Linked DNA regions of Rubinisphaera margarita. The main gene of each other region encodes a partner of the protein of the gene in region 2 in a complex. Links are inferred from orthologs where the notes say so. Each region holds a gene or a part of one and is shown on either strand. Other genes may lie near its edges. The genes, in order: L1A08_RS07730 and mnmG.

Region 1 (15,051 bases), on a different replicon or contig from region 2:
GCACGCCAGACGGCGGCGGTTTGGGCTTTTTGCTCAACCTCTTGTTCATCGCTGAATTTCTCGGCAACGGGTTCGCAGGCGACATCCCTTTCAGCCTACCATCGGCGTTGAGCAACAGCCCTTCTTGTTGCTGCCGTTCTCTCAGCCATTCGTGAAACGTCTTCATGCTGGTATCTACGCTTGGGCTGTGCCACTCCCGTGCGTACGTGAGCGGCTGCGGTGGGCATAGAGAAAAAGCACCAGGCGACCTCGATGTTGGGGTGACGATCTTTCGCTCCAGTTGTTTGACGTCGAACCGATGCTACGGGACCTTTGAAATGCCTTCCTATAGGCAGAGGCAAAAGGTGTATCTGGATCCAATTGCTGTCTGGCTTGTGCTTGTGTGCCGCAGTCGCCTGGAGCCCAGAAAAGCAGGCTTTCTCGCGGGACGGTTCCGCTCAGAATTCTCCGATCACTTCTCCTTCAGCAATCGTGCCGAGCGCTCCCCAGACGCCGTAGGGGCTCGGGCCGGACGTAGGGCCGCCAGGGCTTCCGGGAAGAGGAATACTCGGATCACCGGAGTCGATATTCTCGCTGATGAATCGCACACTTCCATCGGCCAGGACAGCGTTCACGCCCCCGGAATGCCAACGGCTGGATGTCGGGCAGCTGGTGTCACGGCTGCTCGCAGCGAGATCACGGCATCGTCTACTGAAGCCCAGTCTGCAGGGATCCTGACTGGGCCGGGCGATGCCGCTGGGCGGATAGCGAACTTTGGTTCGCTTCCGGGATCGCCGAATTAAGACATGCTTCGGTGTTTATGCTTGCTCTTGAAGGTACGGCTTGTCAAGATGACTGGCTGTGTGTTCATCACTGTCTTTCGAGAGGGCTGGAATGGCTGAAGAAACCTATGCTTCGCGGAGTGGTCGGGTTGTGATTACGGCCGGGGTGAAAAAGACGATTATCCTGGGAGCCTTCAAAGGGCAGTCCAAGGGGGTATATCGCATCTTCAATGGCGGCAAGAACGGATCCGCGGTCGAGGTGTTTGAAGGGAACAACCCGAACGCTGTGCACGAGTTGGACTGGAAGGATTCGGTCGATGTCGTTGTGGGGAATGACCAGATCAGTGTGAAAGCGGGTGGCACTGACGCCGAGATTGTTTACGACCTCGTGGCAGCTGTAAGTTGATCGCCCGTTGCGGCGTCGTTCTGCCGCGACAGTACGGACTGTGATCCGCGACTTCTTGGTGGGCGGGACGAGGTCCTATCACTTCGACGGCTTCCATGCGACATCGGCGATCGCAAGCGGCTCAGCGTTTAATCGCCGGGACGCGGTTCTGTGTGTATGGACAGATCGCCCGTCCGCGGTGGACGTTCATCCGGCAATCTGGCGGACGATCGGTCGATGGAATGGGGGAAATCCTGAAGCTGGGTCTTTCCAGCCGAGTGGCACACATCGTGCTCCTTTCATGTTCCAGTCCGGGACATTTGAGTCCGGACTCGTTGAACGAACAGGAGACGAGCCATGAGAGATCCAATTGTTGGTGTATTCCCGTCCGCTTCGCAGGCCCAGGCGGCTCAGACCCAGATTTGTGGGGTGGGGCCTGTGGGGTTGAAGTCCCGAGCCATGGGAGCGTGTGCCCGGATTTATCGACGCCGAGATTTGACTCGCCCGCTGATTCCCGGGAAAGTCTCGCTGCAACTCGGGGTGTTGGCTCTGGTGGGGTTGATTGGCGGCCTGATTATTCTGCAGACCTTTGAGCTCGCCACGGTGCCGTTTCTGGCAATTACGGTCATTGGCGGCGTGATCATTTTTCTGGCGTTCGCCGCCGTCATGCTGCGTCGAACCAGCGAGCCGGATGTGACCGATCTGCTGAACTCGCGACTCGGGTCCGACGAAGCCGCCGTGGTGGTCGATCTGGACCGGATGGAAGGGACGACGGCTCTCGATGAGCAGGCCGTGCAGACGATCGTGGTACGAAATGGTGGCCACTGCATCGCTCCCGATGAGCACGATCATCACAAGATGGCCCCGTAGATCCGCCAGCACTTCCAACTGGTCAGACCACAGGGTTGGACCGGCTCTGCCGCTTGCAACGCTCTCCGGAGAAGTACCGATTCCGCATGAATTTCCCGACACTGATTCAATCAGCCTACGCTTGAGACTAATGCCGAGCCGATGCTAACTCAGTGGGGGTTGCGGCAGTTCTCCTCGGCAGAATCCGAATCATCCGTCGTACTTTGTCCGAATTCACGTCGTTCGGACGGAGGCGGCACCGTCGTTTTTGCAGTTTTTACAACGAACGGGCGATGGTTTCGGGGTTTACCCATTCTGCGGAGTTGAGATACAGTTTCATCCCCTCAAACCGACCAGATCCAGTCCTCTCGACTCCTTCACAAATGGTATGTGCGCCATGGAATACTCATTGAAGCCACTATCCAAAACCTGTGCCGCCTCTGGCGAACCCCTTGTGCCGGGCGATCTGTGCTATTCGGTGCTGATCGAACAGGACGGGCGCTATGAGCGTCTCGATTTTGCCTCGGAAGCCTGGTCCGGTGTGCCGGAAGGAGCCGTGGGCGTGTGGCGGACGGAAGTTCCTCAGCCGGAGTCGAAGCCTAAAGGCTATCTGGATCTCGATCGCCTGTTCGATCTGTTCGCCCAGTACTGCGAGCAGGCCAACGACTATCAGAAGAAGCTTCGTTATGTGCTCGCCCTGCTGTTGATTCGCAAGCGACGTCTGTTGCACGAGTCGACTCTGGAAGTGGAAGGTCGACAGATGATGCAGCTTCAAGGAGCTCAGGGTGAAGGGGCTTTCGAAATTCCCGAAGAAGAACTGAGCCAGGTCGAAATGTCGCGGCTGCAGTCCGAGATCCATACACTGGGACAGGAACCGCTGCGACGCGCGGCGTAACGCTGCGGTGACAGATCCAGCGACCGATATCGTTGTCGATGCCAGTCGCATTCAGGGCAAGGAGGCCGCGGTGACGAAACGCACAGCTCAGGCAGAGAAACTGTTCTGCTGCATGCTGCTGCTGTGCGCCTGCGTGCTGCCCGGCTGTGGCACGTCGTCATGGGGTGTTCGATCCCAGTGGACCTCGATGCTGCACCGCTCGTCGAAAATTGCTCCCGAGGCCACCAAAGATCAGATCGTGACTCAGGTCAACGAATCGCTGGTGCCCATTCACGCCTGGCGGGCGACATCCGCTCAGGTCAACGTGAGTGGGATTCTCGTCCCACTGAAAGCCATGGTTGCCGTTGAGGAGCCGAATCATCTGCGGCTGACGGTGTCCAGCGGACTGGCCGGCCCTGAACTTGACCTCGGCTCGAACAACAGCGGCATCTGGTTCTGGATGCGGCAGGCCGAGCCCAAGGCGATCCTCTCGGTCAGTCATGAGAATCTGACCGCGGTCCAGCGGGACTTCCCGGTGCCCGTGCAGCCGGAATGGCTGATGGAAGTGCTTTGCGTCAAGCCGATCGATGCCTCGAAGGCCGAGCTTGTTCGCAATCCCGATCAACCTTACACCGTGAAACTGGTCAGTCACCACACCAACGAGAGTGGGGTGACGGTCCGCAAGATCTCGACGATTGATCTGCGGAAAGCCGAAGTGACCGGGCATGAACTTTACGATGCGGAGCACCGGTTAATCGCCAGCGCCGAGCTGTCGAACTACAAAGAGTTTCCGAACACGACCGCGCGACTGCCGCATAAGATCTCGCTCCGCTGGGAACAGCAGGACATGCAAATGACGCTGTCGTTAAACGGCGTCGAGATCAATCCGCCGCATATGCCCTCCGCGATCTGGGACATCCCGCAGATGGCCGAGTATCCGGTTCATGAACTGGGGCCGAAACAGCTGCTTCCTTCGGACAGCATTGCCAAACGTTCGTTGCGGGATAAGCCGAAGGCGATCACCGAGTACGAACTCGATGAGCCAAGCGGCGCCTGGATGCAGAATCAGACGATCAAAATGCCGCAGGAAGCCTCGACCGCTGCCGGAAATCAGGTCGAGCCAGCCGGCCATGCCAGCGTCTCGGCTCCATTCACAGCGCACGAAATGCCGGCCGCTCAGCCGACGGACAAACGGGAACGACCGTCGCCCTTCTTCCAGCCAGACGATGAGCTGCCGACGCCTCGACCTGCAGAGCCGGAAGTCGATGACGACACCCCGGTCTGGGCTCGTCCGCGACCAGAGACGACGCAACAGCCCGAACGCAAATCGCGCGACGAGCTGATCATCCAGTAAGCCTCGACCGACTTCCGGTCAGCGGGAACTCTCAAGCATTCTGCTGAATGCGAGCGGCGGCCAGCGTGTTTTTCAGCAGGTTGGCGATCGTCATTGGCCCGACGCCTCCGGGAACCGGTGTGATCGCTCCGGCGACTTCCGCGACGGGCCCGTATTCGACATCGCCCACAAGTTTGTCATCGACCCGATTGATTCCGACGTCGATCACAATTGCTCCCGGTTTGACCATGTCGGCGGTGACGAAGTTCGCCTTGCCGATCGCCGCGATGAGAATATCGGCCTGCTTCGTGAGAGCGGGGAGATCGCGGGTGCGACTGTGGCAGATCGTCACTGTGGCATCGGCTCCACGCTGCATCAGCAACAGGCCCATCGGCTTGCCGACAATCTCGCTGCGGCCGAGCACCACGGCATGCATGCCGGCGGTCGATTCACAGACTTCGCCGATCAGCTGCATGCATCCAGCTGGAGTGCAGGGGAGAAAGCGGGGGCGTCCCTGAACGATGCGGCCGACGTTTTCGGGATGAAACGCGTCGACGTCCTTCAGCGGTGAAACCGAGTCGAGGATCGACTGCTCATCGATCTGCTTCGGCAACGGGAGCTGAACGAGAATGCCGTGCACGCCGGCGTCGTTGTTTAGCTGGTCGATCAGGGTGAGCAGTTCTTCAGTTGTGGTTTCATTCGGAAGCCGATGCAGAGTGCTTTGCATTCCGGCGGCTTTGCAGGCGCGTTCCTTATTGCGGACGTAAACCTGGCTGGCCGGATCTTCGCCGACGAGCACGACAACCAGATGCGGCTGCACTCCGGTGGAGCTGGTGAAGCTCTCGACTTCGCCTTTGGTCTGTTCGCGAAGACGAGCAGCCAGGCCTTTCCCGTCGATGACAGTGGCGGGCATAGTGCGATTCCTTTGTCAGATCGAACGGGCGGTGTCAGATAATGTAAATCAGCGGGAACAGGAAGATCCACACCAGGTCGACGAAGTGCCAGTAGAGCCCAATGTTCTCGATATATGTGGCTGCCGACTGCTTCAACCAGGGGCCGCGGATCAGCACGGTCAGAAACAGGAACATCCCGATGATGACGTGTACGGCATGGGTGCCGGTGATGAAGAAGTAGGTCGAGGCGAACAGGTTTCCGTACTTGATCGGATGCGGCTCGTGCACATTCTCCAGATGCGGAGCGAACCGGGGATCGGCTTCCAGGAAGTCGAGTCCGCCAGCGACGCCATGCTCAGCCAGTGAGGCTTCCAGTGTCGCGGCGGCATGCGATTCGGAATGATCGTGAGGCTCTTCGCCGTGCGAGTCCTCGCCGTGAAGTGTGACCCGTCCGCCGGAGACTTCTTCGCGAATTTTGTCGATGGCATTCGCGAAATCGAGCCAGGCGACGAGATCCTCCGGAGCATTGTCGCCGGCTTCGGTCAGCTTCTGTTGAATGAGCGACCGCTTCTTGAAGATCGTGTCTTCGCCTTCGGGCATCAGGTCGTTCGTCCAGGCGTCGGCTGCGGCCTGGAGTTCTCGCGTGACTTTCAGCATCGCCGCCGCATCGTTCTCAGCGATATGACCGGGGATAATGTCGTGATCGAACTTGCCTTTGTACTCTACCGATTTGATACCAAGGAACAGGCAGCCAAGCAGCAACGCACCCAGCAGCGAAAGTTGCGTCCGGCGGATGTTGTTCCGCTGAATCGAGTCGTGAGCGAGGACGACCAGGAAGCTGGAGCAGATCAGCACGAACGTGTTCACGCCGCCGGCAAAGACGTTGATGTGCGTCACTTCCGGATCGGTCGGCCAGCCCGGCGAACCAAATCGCAGCACGATATAGGAACCGATCAGTCCGGTGAAGAACATGATCTCGGTTCCGAGAAACAGCCACATGGCCAGCTTGGAGTTGGGAATCGGCAGGCCCATCCGAGGCGGGGCGGGATGCTCGGCTACAGAAGATTCCATGCAGGTCAGTCCGAAGTTCTTTGTGGGATTTGCAATTCAACAGGAAGCAGGAACTTCCGACAGGGTGGCACAGACATTCCTGTCTGTGCGAAATCGACGTCCGGCTTTCAATGACACTGTAGACGGTCCAACATTCACTGGCGGAGCCAGCGGCACTCCTTGCATTTATCCGAGATAACTGCAGGCGAAGGCTGTCAGGATGATCGGCAGATAAAACAGCGAGCAGAACAGCAAACGCCGGGCGTTCGGCCGGGTTTCATTCAGGGCGAATCGGATCGAGTAACCAAGGTACGTTACGCCGAGGAGTGTCGCAATCACGGAATAGACCGGGCCGGTCATGCCGTAGTAAGACGACATCAGACTCACCGGGATCAGCAGCACGGCAAACGCGACGGCCAGCAGTCCGGTGACGGTGCGAGCCGGGATCTGATTCGGCAGCATGTACAGGCCAGCCCGGGCGTACTGCTCACGGTACATCCAGGCGATGGCGAAAAAGTGCGGGAACTGCCACACGAACATAATCGCGAACAGGCAGAGCGGATCCATCGTCAGCGACTGTCCCGAGGCGGCCCAGCCGAGAACCGGAGGCAGCGCTCCCGGAATGGCTCCGATGGTGGTGCAGAGGGAACTGAACCGCTTCATCGGTGTGTAGATGCCGACGTACATCACCAGAGTCGCCAGCGTCAGCACGGCGGTCAGCGGGTTGACGAACAGCAGCAGATGCAGCGAGCCGTACAGGCCGCAGATCGAACCGAAGATCATCGCTTCCGTCGACGTGATGCGACCGGCGGGCAGCGGACGATTCTGTGTCCGCTGCATGAGAGCGTCGGTTCGCTTCTCGTAAACCTGATTGAACATGCTCGAGGCAGCTGCGACCAGGCCGATGCCACACAGGGCATTCAGGAGCGTAATAATCTGAAAATCACCCCGGGAGCCGAGCAGGTAACCGACTGTCACGGTGGCCAGCACCATGATCGAAATTCGCAGCTTCGAGAGCTCGACGTAGTCGGTCAGCTTGGCCTTCCATGCAGGAACGGCAATCGCCTCGACCGGCATCTGTGGGGGAGTCGGAATCTGACTCACGATAAACTCCTGATTAACCAGGTCGAACTTCGACCTCTAAGCATCATCCGGGCGGATGATGAACGTCTCGAATCGATTAAAAACTTCACGAAGGGCCGCCCCGGTCGCGGGGCACCCACTGACTGCTGGAAACGCTTCAGGTTGTCGACGCCTGAGGCCGCTGGACCCGGGCCACGCGATACGTGCGGGCGGTCAACACGGCTGTGGAGCCAACAACCAGCACGCCCGTAATCATGTGGAACGTGCGGGACAGAATCTGACCGGTCGACTCGGCGACGGCCACGATTCCCATTGAGGGAACGCCAAACTTCATGGCGTAGGCGAACAGTCCCAGGAAGACCTGCAGCCCGACAAGAAACAGCACGAGCAGCATGCCTCGCTTCAACCAGCTCACTTTGGTGCGGAACATCATCCAGCTGACAACAGCCACGACAACCAGAGCCAGCAGGCCCAGTCCGAGGTGTTCGTGAATGGGGGAACGCGAAACGCCGACCGGATGGCGGATAATGCCGCCGAGTGCATACTGAACGATGAGGTAACAGAAGAAGAACGTCGAGGCGATCTTCGCCCCCTTGAGCGAACGGTCCGTCTGCAGTTGTTCGGTGTTGTACCAGCGGGGCGAGGCGATCGTCGCCGTCACGGCCATCATCGAAAAGACGATCGAAGCGAACAGCCCATGCAGCATCGCCAGTTCGGGCATCCGTTCGAGCACGCGGAAGCCGCCGATGAGCCCCTGGCCGATCACAGCCAGCAACACGATCGGACCGAGCCAGGCGAGTGTGCGGGTCGACTTCTTCGTCAGGCAGAGAACGGCCAGGATGATCGAGGCGATGCCGATTACCACGCCCGCCAGACGGTGCCCATGTTCCAGAAACTTGTCCCAACTCTCGCGGTTGGTCCCCATATCCTGCAGCAGTGAGAGCCAGGGATAGCTGAGCATGCTGTATTCATCGGAGCCGGGCCAGTTCGGGAAGGCCATGCCCGCGTTTGCAGTCGTCGTCATGGCGCCCAGCACGATCGGAAGCAGTGCCAGCGCCGTCGTGACGACGGCGAAGACATGGATCCAGTGGCTGGGGGTTTTGACGTCGGTACTCATGATTGACTTTCTGCCCGCGAGGATTCCGTGTTTGCGGGCGATCCCATCATTCTAGGCGGTCGTCGCTGAAGACGAACTGACGATTTCACGTTCTGTCTGCGGCCAGTAGTCCTGGTCGGTCCGTTCCGGAGAACTGTATTCGTAGGGCCCCCGGTAAACGAGCGGGATCTCTTCGAAGTTCCCGTGTGGCGGCGGCGACGGTGCGACCCACTCCAACCCGTTGGAGTTCCACGGGTTACGCGGAGCCTTCTTGCCCCAGATGAGGCTGCCGAACACGTTGATGAGCAGCAGAATCTGGGCGGCTCCCATCAGGATGGCCGAGTAGGTCATGAACTGGTTGAGCGGCAGCAGATGCTCGAGATACTCGTGCAGATACGGGTTGGCGTATCGACGAGGCATCCCGGCGATCCCGAGCATGTGCATCGGGAAGAAGGTGCCGTTCATGCCGATGAATGTCAGAACAAAGTGCAGCTTGCCAAGCGGCTCGCTCATCATTCGTCCGAACATTTTCGGATACCAGAACTGGATGCTGGCAAAGATACCGAAAAGGGTCGCCCCGAACAGGATGTAATGGAAATGTGCGACAATAAAGTACGTATCGTGGATGTAGATATCGACCGGCACAGCCGCCATGAAGATCCCGCTCAGCCCGCCGACGATGAACATCGACACGAACGCGATCGAATTCAGCGTCACCGTGTTGAACTCAATATGACCGCCCCAGATGGTGCCGATCCAGTTGAAGACTTTAATCGCCGAGGGGAGGGCGATCATGATCGTCGCCACCATGAATGTCATACCCAGAGCCGGGTTCATGCCCGAAATGAACATGTGGTGGCCCCAGACGATGAAACCAAGACCGGCGATCGCCGACATGGAATAGATCATCGGGCGGTAGCCGAAGATCGGCTTGCGGCACATGCAGGAGAGCATGTCGGAAATCATGCCCATCGCCGGCAGCAGCATGATGTACACGGCCGGGTGAGAGTAGAACCAGAACAGGTGCTGCCAGAGCAGCGGCTGTCCGCCTCCGACGGTTGGCTCGGCGTCGTTCACGGTGATTCCGGCGGGCACGAAGAAGCAGGTGCCGAATTCGCGATCGGCAATCAGCATCAGCCCGGCTGCGGTGAGAACCGGCAGAGCAAACGCCTGCAGAATCGCGGTGATGAACATCGCCCAGATTGTGAGGGGCATCCGGAAGAAGGTCATGCCGGGAGATCGCATGTTGATGATGGTGGTCATGTAGTTGACCGAACCCATCATCGAAGAGACCCCGACAAACGTGATCCCCATCAACCATAGTGTCTGGGCAAATCCAGACCCCGGGGCGGCATCGTACAACGCAGCCAGAATCGGATAGGACGTCCAGCCGGCCGCCGGACCTCCTTCATAAAACAGACTCAGTCCGAAGCAGGCAACCGCCGGCCACATGAACCAGTAGCTCATCATGTTGAGCTTTGGGAAGGCCATATCGGGGGCGCCGATCATCAGCGGAATCAGGAAGTTCCCGAACGCACCGGCCAGGATCGGAATAATCACCAGGAAGACCATCACCGTGCCGTGCATGGTGAAGAGCATGGTGTAGAACTCCGGAGTGATCTGTCCGCCGGAGGCTTCGAAGAAGGCTTTATTCACGAACGGCATCTGCGTGTTCGGGAAGGCGAGTTGCCAGCGAATTGCCAGCGCGAAAGCTCCCCCGATCAACAGCAGGAAAATCGTCGTGAACAGGAACTGAATCCCGATGACCTTATGGTCGGTCGAGAAGATGTATTTGGTGATAAACGACTGGCGATGCCCATGCGCGTGCTGCGAATGGGTGTCCTCCGTCGAGTGGTCGGGTTGTGCAGGAGTCTCGCTGGTCACTGGGAAGCTTTCGATTCAGTGGATTCAGTCGCTGTGCCGGGGACGTTACTCAGCCGCAAAGCCGTCGTTGAACTGGGCCTGATGCATCGTCTTCATGAACTCGTCGAACTCTTCGGGCGGATGGGCGACAACTTTCGCACCCATCTTGTAATGGCCCCAGCCGCACAGTTCGGCACAGACCAGAGGATATTCCCCCGGCTCTTTGGCCTCGAACCAGACCGGAATGACCAGGCCGGGCACGGCATCCTGTTTGATCCGCATGGTCGGCAGGAAGAACGAATGCTGGACGTCGATCGTCCGCAGGTGAATCGTCACCGGGCTGCCGGCGGGGACGTGCAGTTCGTTCACGCCGTACATGTCGTCGAGCTGGGGCTTCCGCTGTAACTCTTTGCCGGGAGCAGGGTAGCGAATTCGCCACTCAAACTGCCGGGCATTTACCTCAGCGACAATGTTCTGCCTGGCCGCCTCGGGGTAGGCTTCTTCCATGCGGAACTGAGCCCAGGTTTTCATCTGGTAAAACGCCAGGAAGAGCAGGATCAGACCGGGGATAATCGTCCAGGTCATTTCCAGCTTATGATTGCCGTGCGTGTACCAGGCGCGGCGATCGGCAGGGCGGCTCGATGCGGTCCAGATCACGTAACCCAGAGCGACATGCGTTCCGACAAACACCACGCCCGTGATGATCAGAATCAGGTAGAACAGATGATCGATCTCGCCGCCGAGGGGGGAGTCGGACTGTCCGCTGAGCGGGAAACCCCACTGCAGCTGGGGCGTCAACAGACTGACGATGACCGCGAGAACCGGCCAGATCATCAGAAAGAAAATCCACCACAATCGTTTCACTGAAAAACTCCCCTGCATGCGTCGTCTGTACGCACCGGTTGTTGATTCATCTGGTCTTGTCGCCGGGTGACATGCTCACATTCGCGTGGGCACGTTCGTTCCTCAACTCCGAACGCTTCAACTTGTTTGGGACGCCTTCCGCCCGGCCACGCCCAAGTGGCCAGGGCATCCACGTTTTATTTCTCTCCGACCATGCCGACGGCACCCTCGGCTGGCGGATGCGATGTGGTCGGTCCCTTGTCGTGAGGCATCGTCATCACGAAGTTGACGATGTCCCAGATCTGGTCATCCGTGAGAGACTTTCCGCCAAAGGCCGGCATCGGTGTTCCTTTGATACCAACGTAGATCCGTCGGAAGATATCAATCGGCCGCCGTCCACCGCGGTAGATGTCGTTGGTCAGGTCTCGCGGCTTCAGCGGATTGGCCCAGTCGTCGTGCAGGCCCGGCACGTCGTAATCACTGCCGTCACGTCGCTTCTGCAGTTGGCGTGTCTGAAACCCGTCGCCGCGACCGGCATCGCCGTGGCAGGATGCACATTGAGCATCTTTGCCCAGGTAAAGCACCCGTCCATTCTCAACCGACGTTCGATTGGGGTCGGCGATCGAAGGTCCGAACGGATCGGGCCGAGCCGTCGAAGGGTAGACAATCGCGTCCTCATCATTGGCCGCTTCCCAAGCTTCCGCCAGATCGAGCATGCCGAACAGGGCGATTTCCGGATAGTCCTCGGCGATGAACTCTTCAAGCTCTTCGTTGAAGTCGGCTTTGATCTCCTGGATCTCTTCCGGGTCCGTGACGTCTTCGAGTTCTTCTTCCAGAACACTCGACGCAAAGTCGAGGCCGACTTCGATATTCAACGCCTGCTCGGTTTCGCCCCGCATCGCGAGGAACTTCACGTAATTAACGAGCCGGTCGATCTGCTCATCCGGCAGCATTTTGAACGACGGCATATAGGTTCCCGGGATTCCTTCCCGCAGGATATGGGCGAGGTCGGCATCAGAAGCCCGATCCTGGGGCCCGGTCGAGGTGAATTTGAATTTGCCCTGCCGATAATCGCGAGGCTTCGGTTCCATGTACTGAGCGGTCGGCCCGTTTCCATCGCCGCTCACGCCGTGACAGTGCAGGCAATGCTGAGCGTAAAGGCGTTCCCCTTCCGCGAGATAGCTGTTCGGAGCGGCGGCCAGTTCGAGTCCCGGTTCAATCAACTCGACATCGGGCAGCGGTTGAGTCAGCGTGATTGTTCCCGTTTCCGTGTCGTAAGCGGCAATGGTCAGCTGATCGAGGCCGTCCAGCGGGTTCGGCTGCTCTTCATCGAAAGCATCCATTTGAACATCGAATGCGTCTTCCGGATCGAACAGGAGTTCGAGCCGCTTTCCGACGAGATCGACTTCTTCCTCGGGCGTTTCGATCAGAAGTTCGGTCGGTTTCTCCGGATCGAAGTCGGCGACCGTCAGCGAGATCTGCCCGCGATCGACGGGGAAATAGACCGGAATTCGGGGGTCATCCGGGGAGCCGAAGTTGACCAGCACCGTCTCTTTGACAGCCGTTTCTGCCTGCGGCGCAAGGAGTTCGGTCTCTTCGGAGAAGCGGAACTGGCTGTCGACACGCTCGCAGCCCACCAGGCCGGCGAGCAGAATCACCAGCAGCGGCGTCGCAAAGCGGCATCGAGTTTTACAGGTCTTCCAGAATGGCATCGACGTCTCTGACATGCGGTTTCAGGCAGGAAAGACAAAGCGAGCGCGTACCGAAATCGTATTGAACGATCAGGTCGTTGGCTGGCTCCGAGGTCATTCGCATTGTCACGATCTGGCCACTGATATCAAGCCGGACGCGACATCAGGCCGCACGTTTGCGACAAAGTGACGCATAAGTGACGGGCGATCATTTTCCGATGCAAAACCGGCTGAAAACCAGATCGAGCAGATCATCGGTGTGCACCTGTCCCAGAATCATCCCGAGCTCCCTGAGCGAACCTCGGATCTCCTCGGCAATCAACTCATCGCCGGCGGTCGTTTCGGCCAGTGACCTCGCGGAATGAATGTGATCCCGCGTCCGATACAGAGCATCCCGGCAGCGAGCCGCACTCGTGGAAAGCAGTTCCGTCCGATGCACACTTCCCGAAGAAGCCCGATCGATCAGCAGGCTCCACAGTTCCTCCAGCCCGATCGCTTTTGCGACGCTTACGGTAACTTCTGCATCGCCGGAAGTGCCACCTAAATCAGACTTTGTGGCGATCTGAGTGACAGGGCGTCCGAGCCGTCGCAGTTCGGTGAATCGCCGGTCATCCAGTTCGTTCCCGGAATCGTCGGCAGACGAGCACCAGAGGATCAGATCGGCCTGTTCCAGCTGCAGCTGGCGATGCGACTGGGCCTGCTGCTGGATTTCATCGAGACCAAGCTCCCAGCCCGCGGTATCGAGAAATTGAATCCGCACGCCGTCCCGTTCCACCGTTGCCGAGAGATAGTCGGTCGTTGTGCCCGCCCGATCGGAAACGAGAGCCTGTTTTCCGGTGAGGGCATTAAACAGCGTGCTCTTCCCGGCATTCGGAAGACCGGCCAGAACAACGCGAAACTCGGGGCGGTTCATCATCCGCTCGCTGGCCGCTTCGCACAGGTCTTCAAGTTCCGCTTCAATCCGCACGAGCCGCTTCAGGAAGTCGCCGCGATCGACGAAATCGATGTCTTCATCGACAAAATCGAGCCCCGCTTCCAGATCGGCCAGATCCGACAGCAGATCGTCCCGCATGGTCCGCATCAGTGAGGAAATCCCGCCCGCCAGCTGCGTGAGGGCCTGATCGAGATCCCGTTCCGATTCGGCGTCGATGACGCCGAGGACGGCTTCGGCCTGCAATAGTGTCATCTTCCCGGTCAGCACGGCTCGCATCGTGAACTCACCCGGACCCGCTGGCCGGGCTCCCTGTTCATAGATGCGTCCCAGCAACGATTCGAGAATCGGGGGCGAGCTGATCGTGTGGATTTCAACCGTCGGCTGTCCGGTATAACTTCGCGTTCCCGGCCAGACGAACAGATCAATGTCGAGCGGTGCCCCAAAGGAACCGAAGGGAATGGTACAGCTGTAACGCTCCGCCGATCGCGTGCCGATCGTCAGTGGCGGGTTCGCTTCCCGCAGCAAACTGCCGGCAATGTCGAGAGCATCCGCCCCGCTGACTCGGATGATTCCCCGTCCGCCCGCCCCAGCCGGCGAAGCGATGGCGGCGATCGTCTGCTCAGGATCAATCTGACTGGGAGAATACATGCAACGGCTGCAGGAGATAATAAGTGGGCCACTGGCTCAGCCAGTGCCGGAGCAGGAGATAGATAAACACAGAAGCAGGTGCGGCAATATGCCCGGTTCGCACGGTGAACCGCATCGCTTATACTTGAGGTTCACAGCCCCAGCAACCACCGCATCCCGGATTGTTCTTCCTCTGAGCCCGGAAACCAACGTATGGAAATGCTCTCCGCCATCTGGTTACCCATCGTCGTCATGCTGTTCGCGCTGGCGATCGGCGGCCTGTCGTGGTTCTTTTTTGTTCGTTCGATCGAAATCCCCTGGGATGAACGGAACAAGAAATCACGCCCACAATCTCAGCGGCCAGAATCGTCGGCTGGCGTGAGAGAGCAGTCGTGACAGACAACACCAACGCTCCCCGCCTCGGCCTGCTCAGCTGCAGTGACTTCCTCTTCACCACGCGAATTCTCGATACCGCCCGTGCTCTTCAGCGGGAAGTGCGTATCCTGAAAGACGCTGCTGCGCTGGCTTCAGACTCTGGAACCGAGCCGCCTGGTTTGTGGATCATCGATCTCGATTCGGCTGGGGAAGCGGTCTCGCATGTCGCCGCAGTTCGAGAGCAGTATCCCGACCTGATGGTCATCGGCTTCGGCTCCCACGTCGAAGTCGACCGGCTGAAACAGGCGCGAGCAGCCGGGTGTCAGCTCGTGGTGCCGCGAAGTAAAATGACGACCGATCTGGTGAACTATTTGAATGAGTACCTCGACCCGCA
Region 2 (15,115 bases):
GTGATGTTGGAAATAATGGCGGTCTGCAGTTGAAGCCCGGCCAGTCGCTTTTGCGTGAGCGCATGACTGGAAACTTCGAGCATGACATCAGTTCCGCCTGCTTCGGCAATCTTTCTCAGCCATGCGGCGAGATGAGCCGGCTCGTGAGTCGTCATCGACGAAGGCTGCGGCGGATTTCGCGAATCGTCGTTCTCAACGGTACCGAGCAGCCCCGGCTGCTTCCCGGCCGCTCGCAGAATTGATCGCAGCAGCCATGTGATCGAGGTCTTGCCGTTGGTTCCGGTAACTCCGATCAAGTTCAGATGGTTGCCGGGTTGTCCCTGTAGATACTGGCAAAGCCACCCGTATGTTCTGCGGACATCGCTGACGATGCACTGGGGGGCATCGACACAGGAAAGCGGCGTATCAGTCAGCACGCCGCGGGCTCCGCGAGCGATAGCGTCCTCTACGAAATCGCAGCCGTGGTGGATGGTGCCCGACATCGCCACGAACAGATCGCCCGGCTTGCAGCGGGCGGAGTGTGTGCAGACGTCTCGAAACTGGATGTCGCCACAGCCGACGAAACTGGCCGAAGGCAGCAGTTGGCGAATACTGTATTGCGAAATGGGTCGCTGCGAAGAAGCAGAGCACATTGTGACGCGTCGTCCCTGACCGAGCACGTAATCAGTCTCACATCATTGTGAGAGAATCTGTGAACCAGGCAGCCTGATGGGAGCAGTTTGCCGATGCCGGGCCGGTTCCGTCAAGATCAGTCCTTGTTCCCTTGAGCGAATGGTCGGGGAACCTGGGCCTGGGAGAGCACATCAAACCCCCGAAGTGCATTGTACGCGAACGGCGTGGTCACTCTCTTCGCTCGCCTGCTCTACTCGACGATGAACGCTTTCGTAGCCGCCACGAAGTCTTCAGCTCGTTCGAACGGAAGCATATGCCCTGTCTCTTCGAAGATCTGCAACGAGGCGTTCGGGAGTTCCTTTTCGAGGAACTCGCCAATGCCGAGAGGAAGCAGCTGATCGTTGCGGCCCCAGAGCAGCTTCACCGGACACTCAATGCGGAACAGATGTTTCGGCAGGTTTGGATTGTGGAGGTACGGGTTCCAGCCGACACGAGCCGTGGCTTCGCGGGCCTTCAGCCAGAGTAGAATGCGGGAGTCCTCGAAGGAAAGCGGCATCGCCTCTTCGACGTAGGGCGAATTCGGATCGAAGAAGAGTAACGCACGGAGTTTGTCGAGCTCGTCGATGAACAATTCCGCCATCGGGACGCCTTCGACGCGGATTCCGGCTGAGTTCACGAGAACCAGTTTGGAGACGAGTCCCGGCCGAAGCACCGCCAGTTCCATGCCGATCCAGCCCCCAAGGGAGAAACCGACCACCGGAACGTTCTCCAGTTTGAGCTCTCTCATCAGATCGACGTAATGCCAGGCATAGTCGGCTGCGGAATGAATTTCGTTCAGTCCGTCGGAATTGTCGAAGCCCGGGTGAGCCGGCAGATACACTGTGAACGACTGCGCGAGCAGGTCATGGAAGCGAGTCCACTCCGTTTCCCCGCCGGCGCTGTGCAGATAGAGCAGTGGTGGGCCTTCGCCTCCCACGGTCAGCTGGATGCTCTTGTTTCCGAGTTTGACGAAGGACGTTTCGTGAGGGACAGTCATGGACGGGCTCAGAGTTGGGAGAAAAACAGATGGTGTCAATCAAGTCGTGAGGGGAGCCTTCAGCAGGTCGCCTCAGGTCGATGTCGCTGCACTGGCATCGACGACATCGGCTCCGAGCTCCTTTCGGAGATAAGGCAGAACCTGCTCTCCGAACAGAGTCATGTTCTTCTTCGTCAGATCTGCGGGAAGTGTTCCGATCTGGAACAGTCCCAGTACATTGCCGACGCCCAGATCCTGGATGTAATCCTTCATCTTCTGGCGAACGGTTTCTGGGCTGCCGACCATGGCATAACCCCCTTCTTCGACCTGCTCACGGTTTTTCACATTGCCGAGGAACTGTTTCAGAGCGGAACCGATCCGGGCGATCGACTTGGCCGACGTATATCCCGGTGGGAAAACGACCAGGCCCTTCAGCAGCTTGTTAATGAAGAAGAACAGATGCTTTTCGTATTCGGCCCACGCCTGTTCGTCGGTCTCCGCGACGTAAATCGGCACGAGCCAGCCGGTCTGCTCGGGATCGGCCGTGTAACCGTTCTTGTCGCAGGCGTCACGGAACATATCGAAGTTCTTCTTGAAGAACGACTTGTGAAAATACGGGATCCCCATGTAGCTGTAGCGGCGTTCGGCGACGAAATCGATCGTCTCCTTGCTGCCTGCTCCGGGGATCCAGATCGGCGGATGCGGCTGCTGGTACGGAGTGGGCCAGGGATTCACGTACTTCAGCTTCCAGTGCTCGCCGTAATGCTCGAACGGTCCCGGCTCGGTCCAGGCGCGAACGATCAGGTCGAGTGCTTCCTGATACTTGCTGCGGGCATAAGTCGGGTTCATGCTGAAGGAGTTGTATTCCGGTCCCCCGCCGACCACCATTCCGGCGATCAGGCGTCCGCCAGAGATCACGTCGATCATGGCGAATTCTTCCGCCACGCGGGTCGGAGGATCGTAGAACGGCAGCGCGTTGCCGATGACGGCGATTTTCACCCGCTTTGTCTGCCGGGCCAGAATCGAGGCCATGAGATTGGGGCTTGGCATGTGCCCGTAAGCCGACTGATGATGCTCGTTAATGCAGACGCCGTCGAAGCCGACTTCTTCCGCGTAGATCAGCTCATCCAGGTACCGATTGTACAACGAGTGGCCGTGGATGGGGTCGTACAGCGAGTTGGGGACCCAGGTCCAGGCGGTTTCGTATTTCTCTTCGAAGTCGTCCGGAAGCTTGTCAAAGGGCATCAGGTGAAATGCGAAAAACTTCATCGCAACGGTCCCCGTCGTGGAATGGCGTTAGAACTGGCGTCAGCTCGGCATCAACTGACGTGAATTTATCTTGCAGTTTTTGTAGGCTGATCGCAATGCGGCAGACTGTCACAGAAACTTTCCGGAGGCGATTTCGCATCGCCCAACCGGTACAATTGGCAGATTTGCTATAAAGACGAACAGATATTCAGGGAGGAAGTCCGATGGCGGAGCGGGATTACTCGCGCTACCAGCAGAACATCATCAAGCGGTACTACGATAACCGCGATCAGATCGACGAGCAGAAGCTGAGCGAACTGGTGACCAGTCTTTACCTCGCCAGTCCCAAGCAGGCCGAGAAGAAGTGGGAAACCGCCCGGAAGCTGCTGGAGCGCCTCGAGATCCCGGATACGCGGGTCGAGCATATCATGGAGAAGAAGGATCCTGCGATCCTCGCCGCTGTGGTCGATGAACTGCAAAAAGGGCTCATCAAGCCTAAAAGCTCGAAGAAGTAACCGGTAGAGGTATTGTGACGGGTTCGTCCAGCGGAGCGAATTCAACACCTCGCCGACAGATATCACTCCTTTCCGAGATTCCCGGGATCGATCAAAGGAACATTTTTATGCGCCTACTTGTATTTCTGACCCTGCTGGTCTCGATTCCGTCCTTTGCGGCGGCGGCCGATCAGCAGTACGTGGTTTACGAAGGGGAAAAAGGTCCGGGCGTCGGCAAGCACATCGTGCTGATTTCCGGTGACGATGAGTATCGGTCGGAAGAAGCCATGCCGATGCTGGGGCAGATTCTTGCCCGGCACCATGGTTTCAAGTGCACCGTGCTCTTCGCGGTCAATCCGGAAACGGGGGAGATCGAGCCGACCTACCAGAAGAACATCCCCGGAATGGAGAACCTGCAGACGGCGGATCTTGTCATTCTATTTACCCGATTCCGTGCCCTGCCCGACGAGGACATGAAATACTTCGATGACTACCTGAAGTCAGGCAAGCCAATCATCGGACTGCGAACCTCGACGCACGCGTTCAACTTTCCCAAAGACTTCGAGACCTCTTACGCCCACTATGGCTGGAACAATTCCAACACGGCATGGCCGGGCGGTTTCGGAAAGGAGGTCTTTGGCGAGACGTGGTACACGCACCATGGCAAGCATAAGTCCGAGAGCACCCGGGGTATTATCGAGGAAGATCACGCCGATCATCCGATTCTCAACGGAGTTGAGAATCTGTGGGGACCGACGGATGTCTACGGCGTTCGGGAACTTCCGGCTGATGCGGAAGTGCTTGTCCGTGGACAGGTTTTAACGGGGATGAAGCCGGACGATCCGCCGGTTGAAGGCGAGAAGAACGACCCAATGATGCCGATTGCCTGGACGCGGAAGTATGAGACGTCGACCGGCAAAACGTCTCGAATCTTCTGTACCACACTCTGTTCGTCGATTGATCTGGAAGATGAAGATCTCCGTCGGATGCTGGTGAACGCATCTTTCTGGTGCCTGGGGATGGAGAAGAAAGTTCCTGAGCGCGCCAATGTCGAGATCCTGGGCGAATACGATCCCTCGTTCTACGGCTTCGGAAGCTTCAGGAAGGGACTCAAACCGTCGGATTTCGCCTGGTAAGACCGACCGGGGATTCCCCCGCTGGCATACGGTTCTAGAATACTCGCTGGTTGCCTGCATTCAGCGAGTCTTTGTTTTTTGTGAAGAATGAGAATGAGTCGTCGCGAGTACGATTACGATGTGATTGTTGTCGGAGCCGGACATGCCGGTACCGAGGCGGCTCTGGCTGCTGCGCGGATCGGAGCCCGTACGGCTCTGCTGACCATGAACTGCGATACCGTCGGCCAGATGAGCTGTAATCCCGCGATTGGTGGCGTGGCCAAAGGTCAGATTGTACGGGAGATCGATGCTCTTGGCGGCGAAATGGGCCGCGTGATCGACGAGACCGGAATCCAGTTCCGCATGCTCAACCGCTCCAAGGGTCCGGCGATGCACTCGCCCCGCGCCCAGGCCGACAAGAAGGCCTATCAGTTCTCGATGAAATGGCGAGTTGAGTCGCAGGAGAATCTGACGCTTCGCCAGGAAATGGTCGAGGACCTGCTGACTGAAGACGGCCGCATTACCGGAATTCGTGTTCGCGGTGGAGCCGAGTATCGTTGTCCGGCTCTCATTCTTACGACCGGAACCTTTCTGCAGGCGATCATGCACACTGGCGAGGCCAAGACTCAGGGAGGTCGTGCAGGAGAGGGAACAACCGGAACGATCTCTGATTCGCTCGCGCGTCTTGGCTTCGCGCTGGAACGATTCAAGACGGGAACACCTGCCCGACTGAATGGACGTACGATCGACTTCGATCAACTGGAGCGGCAGCCGGGCGATGAAGATCCGGAACCGTTTTCGTTCATGACCGAGCGCATCTCGCAACCACAGATGGACTGCTATCTCACCGAAACAACTCATGAGATTCATGAGTTGATTCGCGCCAACCTGCATCGCGCGCCGATGTATTCCGGGCAGATCAATTCGACCGGCCCGCGGTACTGCCCGTCGATCGAAGATAAAGTGGTCCGCTTCGCCGATAAGACTTCGCATCAGATTTTCCTGGAGCCCGAAGGTCGTCAGACGCACGAAGTCTACTGCAATGGAATCTCGACCTCCCTGCCCCGCGACGTGCAGGATCAGATGATCCGTTCGATTCCGGGCCTTGAGCGGGCAGAGATCATGCGGTACGGATACGCCGTCGAATACGATTTCGCACCACCGACGCAACTGCGTCCGACGCTCGAAACAAAGGCGGTTCCCGGGCTGTATTTCGCCGGACAACTGAATGGGACAACCGGTTACGAAGAAGCGGCTGGTCAGGGGTTGATCGCCGGTGTGAACGCCGCTCTGAAGGTGGCCGGGCGGCCGGAGTTTATACTCGATCGCAATCAGGCCTATCTGGGCGTGTTGATTGACGATCTCGTGACGAAGGGGGTCGACGAACCCTACCGGATGTTTACCTCACGAGCCGAGTATCGATTGATTCTCCGACAGGACAACGCCGATCGTCGGCTGACCCCGCTGGCACGGGCGCTCGGAACGGCTTCTGCGGAACGTCTGGAGCTGTTTGATCGCCGTGTCGCCGAGATCGATCGCGGTTTTGAGTTCATTCGCGGAAAGCGGCATCAGGGACAGACGCTTGAAGACTGGTTGCGTCGTCCGGAAGTGAACTGGGAGACGCTCTGCGAGATGGTGCCGGAGACATCTGCACTGGAGTTGTCTCGCGATGTCACGCGGCAGATCGAGATTGATGCCATGTACTCCGGTTACCTCCGCAAGCAGCAGAAGGAAATCGACCGGTACTCCAAGATCCATGCGGTGAAGATTCCCAACAGTTTCGATTACTCCGGGCTGACCCAGTTGCGAGTTGAAGCCCGCGAGAAGCTGAACCGGATTCGACCAGTCACCGTGGGACAGGCGGAGCGGATCAGCGGCATCACTCCTGCTGACCTGACCGTGCTGATGATGTACCTGGCGAAGCCCCGAGGTGAGAAGGCGGAATCCGCGACTTGAGAGAACTTTTGAGAGGACGGAACATGAAACGATGTCACTGGCTGAGCCTGTTTGTCGTCCTGCTGTCGGGGCTCATTTCCAGCCCGGTGTTCGCCGCTGAGCCGGAAGCTGACGAGTCCGGGCTCTATGAAATGAAGCAGGAACACGATCCGAATGGCATCGGTAAGTTCTACATGGGGCGTGAGATCGCCCGCGTGATGGGACATCAGGGGGCGCTCTGGCTGGAGCGGCCGGAACGCGAGGAAGAAGAGAATCTCTCTCTACTCGTCAAGTTGCTCGACCTGAAGCCGGGCATGGTGGTGGCGGATATCGGGGCGGGCAGCGGCGTGTTGACGCTTCGAATGGCTCCGCAGGTCGCTCCCGGTGGCAAAGTCGTTGCCGTGGACATTCAGCGGGAGATGCTCCTGCGTTTGCAGAATCGGATGGGAGAAGCCGAGATCACCAATGTTGATCTGCATCTGGGGGCTCCGAAAAGTCCGGAGCTGAAACCGGAATCGGTCGATCTGATTCTGATGGTCGATGTCTATCATGAGTTCGAATTTCCGCACGCGATGGTCGAGAACATGGCAGCCGCTTTGAAGCCGAATGGCCGCATCGCTTTGGTGGAATACCGACTGGAAGATCCGAAGGTTCCGATTAAGCTTGTTCATAAGATGACCGAAGAACAGGCCATTAAAGAAATGACGCGGCCCGAGTTTGGTCTGGAACACACGCGGACGATTGACGACTTGCCGCGACAGCATCTGTTGATTTTCACACGGAAGAAAACAACTGACGATGAATGATCCATCCGCCTCCGCCGGCAACCCCAAGTCCGGTGCCATGGGACTCTCACTGGCAATCCTGGCCGTTGTAGCCGCCGGGGCGTTCTTCGTCTGGTCGATGCAGCGTGGTGTCGGACCGCGGGTCGGAGGGCTGGCCGTTGGGGAAGAAGCTCCCGAGATTTCCGCTCAGGGCTGGGTGAACGGAAAGCCGCCTGAGGATCTGCGGGGCAAGGTCGTGGTTGTCGATGAGTGGGCCACGTGGTGCCTCCCCTGCCGGAAGGAAGCGCCTCATCTCGTGCAAACGTACAACGAGTTCAAGGATCGCGACGATGTGGTCTTTATTGGACTGACAAGCGAAAGCCCCGACTCGCTTCCTGCCATCGAGAAGTTCCTCGAAGAGACCGGCATTACCTGGCCCAACGGCTTCGGAGCCATGGAAACTCTCATGGCTTTCAAGGCGGAATACATTCCTCGCGCCTGGGTCATCAGTCGCGAAGGCCGGGTCGTCTGGAATTACGACTCCAGAGGAGAGATGTCCGATGCGATTCGGGCGGCACTGGAGTAGACCGCTGTCTGCTGTTGGTCCAACCCAACGCCTGACGCGTCAGCTAATCATTGCAGGCTCGAATTGCAGTCAGACGGATCACCGCTCGATGTCTATCCGGTCCCTCGCTCATTCTTCGGCGTGGGAAGAAATGGATCGATGCACTTGAGGCGGGTCTATGTCCAGCGGCCCGGTGAAAAGACAGCGAAGAAACGATCGGAATTGACGATGCCATGGTCGCGAACATAGTTCCGGGCTTCGTCCGTGCCTGTTCTTGCTGACTCGGTCTGTCCGAGCCGCGCGAGTCGGTCGTGACAGATCGCTTCGTACATCGCCAGTTTCACCTCACGAAAACCGGCCAGAGCCCGTTTGAGTCGGGAAATAATCTCTGTTCGCTCTGGCTTCTGTTGGAACGTCAGAAGGCCCGCTTCCAGGAGGTCAGCTTCGGCGGCGCAACATCGGCTGGCTTCTCGACGCAGCTTGCGAATATGTTTCTGTGCGTCCTCGTGGAGCCGGGCGGTCAACTCCTGTGAACCTTCACGACTCTGTTGAGTTGCTGCCAGCGTTCCGATCGCTGCCCCGGCTCGATGCAGACTGTACGCATGCCGGGACCAGTGATGCGATTGCAGCAAAGCGGACCGAAATGGCTTCTCGATCCGCACAGTGGTTTCCCAGCACAACCGATGTTCCTGCTGGTACCGCAACTCCCACAGGTGCCGCAGGTAGTAATTGAAATGGAGATTGTTGAATTCGTTGAAGTCGAGCAGTCGAGCGAGATCCTGCGTCCGGCGATCGGTCTGGCGGAAGTCGTCGCTGGCCATGTCACGGACGATTTCGGAAACGCCACGAATCATCAGGTCGTAGTAGGTCGTATCCCGTTTCGATTGAGTTTGCGGATCGATGCTCGTCAGTTGGTGAATTCGCACGACATTCCCGGAGAAGTTCGCTGAGAACAGCGCAAACATACGGCTCAGGTCAGCTTCCCACCAGGCTTCGGGGCAGTGTTCCAGATAGCTCGACATCGCATGTGTGCAACGTTCAATAGCTCGATCGAAATCGGAGGTCAGATAGTCGATCGCTCCTTCGCACATTTCAACGAACGTCTCGACATAGACGGCCCCCGAGTAATGGGGCGAGGTCCGAAGTTCCTGGAGAATCTGCCGGGAGCGGGCGATATCCGATGGCTTGCCCGTCGCGGCGACGAGACAGGCACCGTACGCCTGCAGTTGATGAGCTTCGACCAGATGCGGAGCCGCCTCGTTCTCCCGCTCGCCCACGTGCTGGAAATAGCAGCCGCGAATCGGATCAAGAATACTCAGGCTTTGCGCGGCCGCCCAGCACGTTTTCATTCTTTGCACGGCTACCTTCTCGGTGCGTCGGCGGAACAACCGGGCGACCGGCCTGATCTGTCGAGACTGCAGCAAACGCTCCTGCAGAATGCCGCGCACGACCTGACTCATCGTTCGCGGATACGAGAGGCTGACGTCGCTTAACAAAGATTCGAGCAGTCGATGTGCCTTGGCCAGCTTGCCGACCTGAAAGAGTCGCATCATTGCGAGTCGGTTGAGTTCGAACTGGCGATCAGAATCCGGAGCCAGACCTGCGGCGAGCTCGTAGTGCTCGGCCGCTTTTTCGCCCTGCCCGTCTCGTGCGTAGGCTTCCGCGACGCGTTCATGAGCCAGGGAACGCTCCTGCGGTTCGGCTGTTTCGGTGAGCTCGAGGATCCGCTGATACAACCGGGCCGCCTGATCGAAGGCGAGCCGGCCCGTCGCCGCTTCGGCGGCCTGTTGATAATGGTCTACGGCCTGCTCGCGAAGGCCGGCCGCTTCGTAATGGCGGCCGAGAGTCTGGGCATCGACGCGGGAGGTTTTAATCAGAGTCGCGGCCAGTGACTGGTGAATCTCTCGACGCCGCAATTCATCGACGATCGTCGAGACGGATTCCCGAATCCGGTCGTGGTAACATTCGACGTAGTCTTCTCCGGTGGACCCACTCGTGCGAACGAAGTTTTCATCCCGCAGGACATCCAGGTGCGATCGTCTGGTTCGAGCTGCTTCGACAGCTTCTGAAATCGGCAGCGGTTGACCGTTCAAGGCGATCAACTCGAGTAGCTGTCGGGAACAGGGCTCCAGGTTCTGAACCCGTGAGATAATTGCTTCGTCGAGTGTGTTAAAGTTATCGCCGGCGCACTGCTTGTGGCGAATTAATTCGCGTATGAAATACGGACTTCCTCCGGCTTCCCGGGCGATGCGTTCGGCTTCACTGATATTGCCCGAACCAGTTCCGAGAATTGACTGTGCCAGCGCTTCCGCGTCATCGGGTGTGAGTTCGCCGAGCGGAATTTGAACGCACTGTTGCTGGATGGTGGTCGAATCGGAACCCGCTGAAGGTCCGAAGATGACCTTCAGGCATTCGCTCCATTCCCGTTCGTCGCTACGGTACGTCGCGATCAGCATCAGGGGAGGAGCGTCTTTGCCAAAGAAAATGTCCTGCAGCAGACGGGCACTGTCGCGATCGCCCCATTGCAGGTCATCAATCGTCAACACGAGCTGATAGCGGTCCGCCAGTGACGCAAGCAGTTCCCGCAGGGCGTGGATGGCCCGACGTCGGGATTCCTGGAAATCGGACGGCATTCGATAACGTTTGACCTCCTCTTCGACCGCCTCGACCCGTTGAAGAACCGGAAAGAGACGAGCGAGATCGCCGGTGTGCCGCGGAAGAAGCATCGAGGCATCCGCTGGCTTCAGACGATTGAGATGACGGCTGATCGAATCGATGATGCCGTCGAACGCCTTGTGTGGAACTGATTCCCGCTCGTAGCAGCGGCTGCTGAGGACGAGTGGATTCTCGTGCCCGTTCGCGAAGCGGTGCAGAAACTCATCGACAAGTGCCGTCTTGCCGACGCCGGAGAGTCCGTGCACGAACGCGATCCCCGGCTGACCTCGATCGAGTCGCTGGGAGACGTCTTCCAGGACCTGAAGTTCGCCCTCACGTCCGATCAACAGTGGGCGAGCCGGCGATGAACTCCGAACAGTCGGTGTGAGATTCGAGGACTGGACCTTCAACTGGTCACGCATGCCGGCGATGTCCGGTCGCAGATCAGGATCACGCTGCAGCAGTTCGCCGCACAACCTGTTGAGTGCTCCGGAGACTGTCGGGAGGACATCGCTCGGCAGCGGCGGATCCATTCGCTGTTTCGCTTCGATCATCGCGAGTGCCGAGCCATCGAACGGGCGTCGTCCGGCCACGCATTCGAAGAGCATCGTCCCGACCGCGTACATGTCACTGGCTGGACTGAACTGTTCCTGGAACTGTTCGGGCGCCATGTAAGCAATGGTTCCGGCGATGCCGCATTCGATACTCTGCTGCCATTCCGGAAACGCAGTTTGAACCGTAGAGACAAGGCCGAGATCGAGAATGACGACCCGTCCTTCGCGGGTCACCAGAACGTTGGCGGGTTTTAGATCCCGATGGATGAAGCCGGCCGAGTGCAGGACTTCGAGACCATCGAGAAGTTGTCCAAAGTATTTGGCGATCAGCAGGTTCAGCCGCTCCTGAAAGGCACCGCCGCCTGGCTGCGGGAGGGCGCGCGTCATCGGCACACCGTCGATCAGTTCCATGGTGAAGAACCAGACATCCCGCTCGGCAATCAGTTCCTTGAGCCGCATGAGATTCGGATGATGCAGGCTCGCCAGTGTGCGGAACTCGCGTTTGAAGCGGTAAAGCGATCCCCCTTCCGGCACCGTAAGCACTTTGAGGGCACACTCCTCCTGATAGAGCTCGTCGAAGACTTTAAAGACCTGTCCGAAGCCACCCTGCCCCAGTTTCTGAAGGACACGAAAGCGTTCGGTGCCGGCGAACTCGGTCGTCTTGGTCTCAATCGGAGCAGACGGTGCGAGGCTGCTGGCTGTTGGGGCGATGGCGGTCTCCTGAACCCGGAAGACTTCGTCGACGACATGACTGAGATCGCGGAAACGATCCAGATACTCGGTGTGCCCCGGCACTTCTCCGTTCTTCTGCCGGAGTTCGACTTCCAGGGCGAGAAGTTCCCAGAGGACGGCCGAATGGTGGGCGACATCGATTTGCTGGAGATAGTCTTCGATTCGAGGTTTTCCGCCCTCCAACCAGCAATTCTCAAACTGATCGCACACGCGGTCGATCAGCTGGTTCAACTCCAGTAGGAGGATCGGGTTTTCGGATCGATTCGTCATGCCTGTGCACATAACAGAGAGAATCGGCGGGGTGACTGGACAGGCTGATTGTAGTGGACTTTCAGGGAACCATGCCATGTGACTGAGCGAGGAATGTCATGTTTCGGGGCCGCATCAGTTTCTGTGGAGTACCCTTTTGACCGTAGTTTTTCCCGGAATCGTGGACAGGTCTCCGGAAAGCCGATACGTTGCCAGTTCCCGAACCCATCAAGATCGACTGCTCTGTTTCTGTAAAGGAATCGCTGATGAGACTGTCAGGTGTCCCGGCTCGCATTCTCCTGCTGCTCTGCATCGCCCTGTTGTCTGGCTCTGTCCACGCGGCAGATCCTCCGACAATGACCCATGGACCGATGTTGGGTCATCCTTCGGGCGATTCCATGCAGGTTTGGGCTCGAACGTCGCAACCGACTTCGTTCTCCGTGCGTTATGGTCTCGATCCACTGAAGATGGATCAGTCGGTCGAAGCCTCGGAGACAGAATTGTCTGACGACAATACCGGGGTCGTGAAGCTGACCGGACTGCAGTCGGAAACCCGCTATTACTATCAGGTCTTTATTGAAGACTTCCCGCAGGGAGGCGTGAATTCGTTTCGCACGCTGCCATCGGCCGATTCGTCACGGCATCCGGAGCATAACCCGGATGGACTGTTCAACTTCAAGTTCGAGTTTGGCTCCTGTGCGAACCAGAATCCGCAGCACGGGATTGGACACTCGCTGCCGCTTTACAAAACGATGCTCCGTACCCTGGCCGACGATGTCGACTTCTCGATTATGAATGGCGACTGGCTCTATGAAGAGCTGCGGGACACGCCGGTTGATGTTTGGGCAACTGCTCAGCGTGTGAAGGACGAGGAGATCCCGAACGTGGTCGATATCATGCCGACGATTGTCGGCGTCTGGGAGAACTATCGGCTGTATCTGGAACGGGGCGAGCCGATGGCTCAGTGGTATCGCCAGGTGCCAGGCATGTTTACGTTCGATGACCACGAGCTGATCAATGATATCTGGGGCGCGGGTTCAGCAGGACGGCGGCATCGAAGGAGTGTGTTTCGGGATATCGGCACCGAGGCCTGGTACGACTATCTCGGCTGGGCGAACCCCAAAGAGTTCAATCATCCCATTCATTTCGGAACGGCTCGTTTTGAAGCGGGGAGCGATCGGCTGCACGATCCCAAGGCGGACTTCACAGCTCTGCCGCTCAATGAGATGTCGAACCTGCACGTCCACTGGGGAACCCCGACCGCGGGTGTGAATGACATCGAACTTGATAAAGACGAGGCAGGCGATCCCAATTCGCGGGTATACGACATCGTTAAGGTCCTCGACAGGCACACGCTGCAACTCTCGCACAAAGCAGCGGCTGACGGTCAGGCGGCTTATTCGATCGGACGTCGAAACTACGGCGACTTCAAGATTGCCAACTGCCACTTCTTCCTGCTCGATACCCGAAGTCATCGTGAAATGCACGATATCCGCGAACCGGCGAAAAAAGGGCTGACGATGCTGGGCCTGCCGCAACGGGAATGGCTGTTGCAAACGATGAAGGAAAGTGACGCCGAGTTTTTCTTCGTCGTTTCGAGCGTCCCTTTCACGATCCCTCACAGCGGAGCCGGTGGCATCGAGTTTGATGAGCAGAACAAGGAGGAAGCCTGGGTCGCGTTCCTCGACGAGCGGGAGATGCTGATCGACGAATGGGACACGCTCAACAAACCCGTTTTCGTGATGACGGGGGATCTGCACAACAGCTTTGCGATTCAGATCACCGATCAGGTCTGGGAGTTCTGCGTCGGTCCGCACAACTCGGTGAATCATGTGCCCGAACTCGATGAAGCCGACCGGCCCGCGACCGGACTGTTTCAGTCAGGGCCGCGGGAAATCGACATTCGCTGGTCCAGCTACGTGCTGGCCGACCTGCCACGGCTCGAACGTCTGTATCCATACTATTGCGTGATCCAGGTGAACAACGTCTTCAACATGCCGCAGAAACTCGGCGGCAAGCGGCTTGTGACTTACCCACATCCTCAAGTGATCTTTCAGTACTACGAAGGCCGAACCGGGAAGCTGGCGTACGCTGAGGCGATTACACTGCCTCGGAAGAAGAGTGCGAAGACAACCGACTGATGCGGAACTATGCGGTTGTCTCTCCCGGCCGAGCTTCGGCTGGGCCACCCATTGGTGGGGAGTGGCTAAATAGGCAAGATGCGTTCTGTGGATGTCCTTTTCAGGTTGTGACGGGTGAAACGCCGATTGTAGAGATAGCGCGCCGAAGATCGTCCTGTTGATGGGGATGCAGGCTTCGGCGGCGGTTATCCAGTCTGCAAGAGGCGAACAATGACCTCCCACCAAGAAGCCCACCTTCGCAATCCGGAATCCAAACCACTGCTCGTACAGAAGATCGGCCGCAGTCCCCTGCTCTGGGGGACCGTGGCCTGTGTGCTGTTCTATGTGGCCCTGCCTGTACTTCCGGTTCAGCAGGCTCTGCTGATTCGGTACTGCTGCAGCCATCCGCTGGAGTATGTGACGGTTGCGATGTTCTTTATTGGCATGGCGACGCTGGTGTTCCGGGCCCTCGATTTGAAGGCGGAATCACACGCTCTCTCAGAGTGCCGCGAACTACTGGCGGCCCGACGGACCATTCGCAATTCCGGTTCGATGCTCGCCGAGTCGATTCTGGATTCCCTCACAACCGTGAAAAAGGAGATCGTCAACTCGATCGCCGGACGTCGGTTGTGGGAAGCAGCGGCTTTGGTTCAGGAAACGGGATCCCACGAGCAGCTTGACTCCCAAATGCGGCATGCCGCGGAACTGGAACTCGACCGAGCTCAGCAGAAGCTCGGTCTTGTGAACACAATCAGCTGGGCGATTCCGATCGTCGGCTTTCTGGGGACTGTGATGGGGATCACGATTGCGATCGCCAACGTGACGCCGGATCAGCTCGATCAGTCTCTGGGCGAAGTGACCAGCGGGCTGGGCGTGGCCTTCGATACCACGGCTCTTTCCCTCACGCTGTCGCTTGTGATGGTCTTCAGCAGCTATCTGGTTCGGAGTCGGCAGGACGATTTACTGAATCGGGTCGAGGAAGACATCGACCGTCAGCTGGCGCGCCGCTTTCATTCGCTCGGTCCGGCGGGAGGATTCGCGGAGGATCAGACATCCG

What was found.
Region 1: the proteins of mnmG (region 2) and L1A08_RS07730 are in contact, whole or in part, in a solved structure (PDB 9HIP), measured with the Escherichia coli proteins. The link is inferred for Rubinisphaera margarita from one-to-one orthologs.

Annotation. Positions count from the first base shown.
Region 1 is NZ_JAKFGB010000010.1:125,427-140,477, reverse strand. What follows is about bases 12,117-15,051. They hold L1A08_RS07730 (tRNA modification GTPase), read right to left. Parts: upstream 14,304-15,051; coding sequence 12,930-14,303; downstream 12,117-12,929. Other genes in these bases: L1A08_RS07720 (hypothetical protein), read left to right, coding at 14,675-15,051; L1A08_RS07725 (hypothetical protein), read left to right, coding at 14,496-14,678; L1A08_RS07735 (c-type cytochrome), read right to left, coding at 12,117-12,757. In the rest of the region: L1A08_RS07795 (hypothetical protein), read right to left, coding at 1-166; L1A08_RS07790 (DUF1559 domain-containing protein), read right to left, coding at 438-701; L1A08_RS07785 (hypothetical protein), read left to right, coding at 874-1,167; L1A08_RS07780 (hypothetical protein), read left to right, coding at 1,504-2,016; L1A08_RS07775 (hypothetical protein), read left to right, coding at 2,393-2,890; L1A08_RS07770 (hypothetical protein), read left to right, coding at 2,961-4,223; bifunctional methylenetetrahydrofolate dehydrogenase/methenyltetrahydrofolate cyclohydrolase FolD, read right to left, coding at 4,255-5,115; L1A08_RS07760 (cytochrome c oxidase subunit 3), read right to left, coding at 5,150-6,166; cyoE (heme o synthase), read right to left, coding at 6,332-7,249; L1A08_RS07750 (COX15/CtaA family protein), read right to left, coding at 7,386-8,345; L1A08_RS07745 (cytochrome c oxidase subunit I), read right to left, coding at 8,397-10,208; coxB (cytochrome c oxidase subunit II), read right to left, coding at 10,254-11,051; more of L1A08_RS07735, read right to left, coding at 11,228-12,116. UniProt on the Escherichia coli protein: Exhibits a very high intrinsic GTPase hydrolysis rate. Involved in the addition of a carboxymethylaminomethyl (cmnm) group at the wobble position (U34) of certain tRNAs, forming tRNA-cmnm(5)s(2)U34.
Region 2 is NZ_JAKFGB010000012.1:497,036-512,150, forward strand. The notes cover bases 4,021-7,019. They hold mnmG (tRNA uridine-5-carboxymethylaminomethyl(34) synthesis enzyme MnmG), read left to right. Parts: upstream 4,021-4,598; coding sequence 4,599-6,440; downstream 6,441-7,019. Other genes in these bases: L1A08_RS10500 (ThuA domain-containing protein), read left to right, coding at 4,021-4,505; L1A08_RS10510 (class I SAM-dependent methyltransferase), read left to right, coding at 6,464-7,019. Also shown: L1A08_RS10480 (UDP-N-acetylmuramoyl-L-alanyl-D-glutamate--2,6-diaminopimelate ligase), read right to left, coding at 1-632; L1A08_RS10485 (alpha/beta fold hydrolase), read right to left, coding at 863-1,648; L1A08_RS10490 (LLM class flavin-dependent oxidoreductase), read right to left, coding at 1,721-2,896; L1A08_RS10495 (hypothetical protein), read left to right, coding at 3,100-3,390; more of L1A08_RS10500, read left to right, coding at 3,498-4,020; more of L1A08_RS10510, read left to right, coding at 7,020-7,225; L1A08_RS10515 (TlpA family protein disulfide reductase), read left to right, coding at 7,218-7,769; L1A08_RS10520 (serine/threonine-protein kinase), read right to left, coding at 7,925-11,959; L1A08_RS10525 (alkaline phosphatase D family protein), read left to right, coding at 12,205-14,079; L1A08_RS10530 (MotA/TolQ/ExbB proton channel family protein), read left to right, coding at 14,290-15,115. UniProt on the Escherichia coli protein: NAD-binding protein involved in the addition of a carboxymethylaminomethyl (cmnm) group at the wobble position (U34) of certain tRNAs, forming tRNA-cmnm(5)s(2)U34.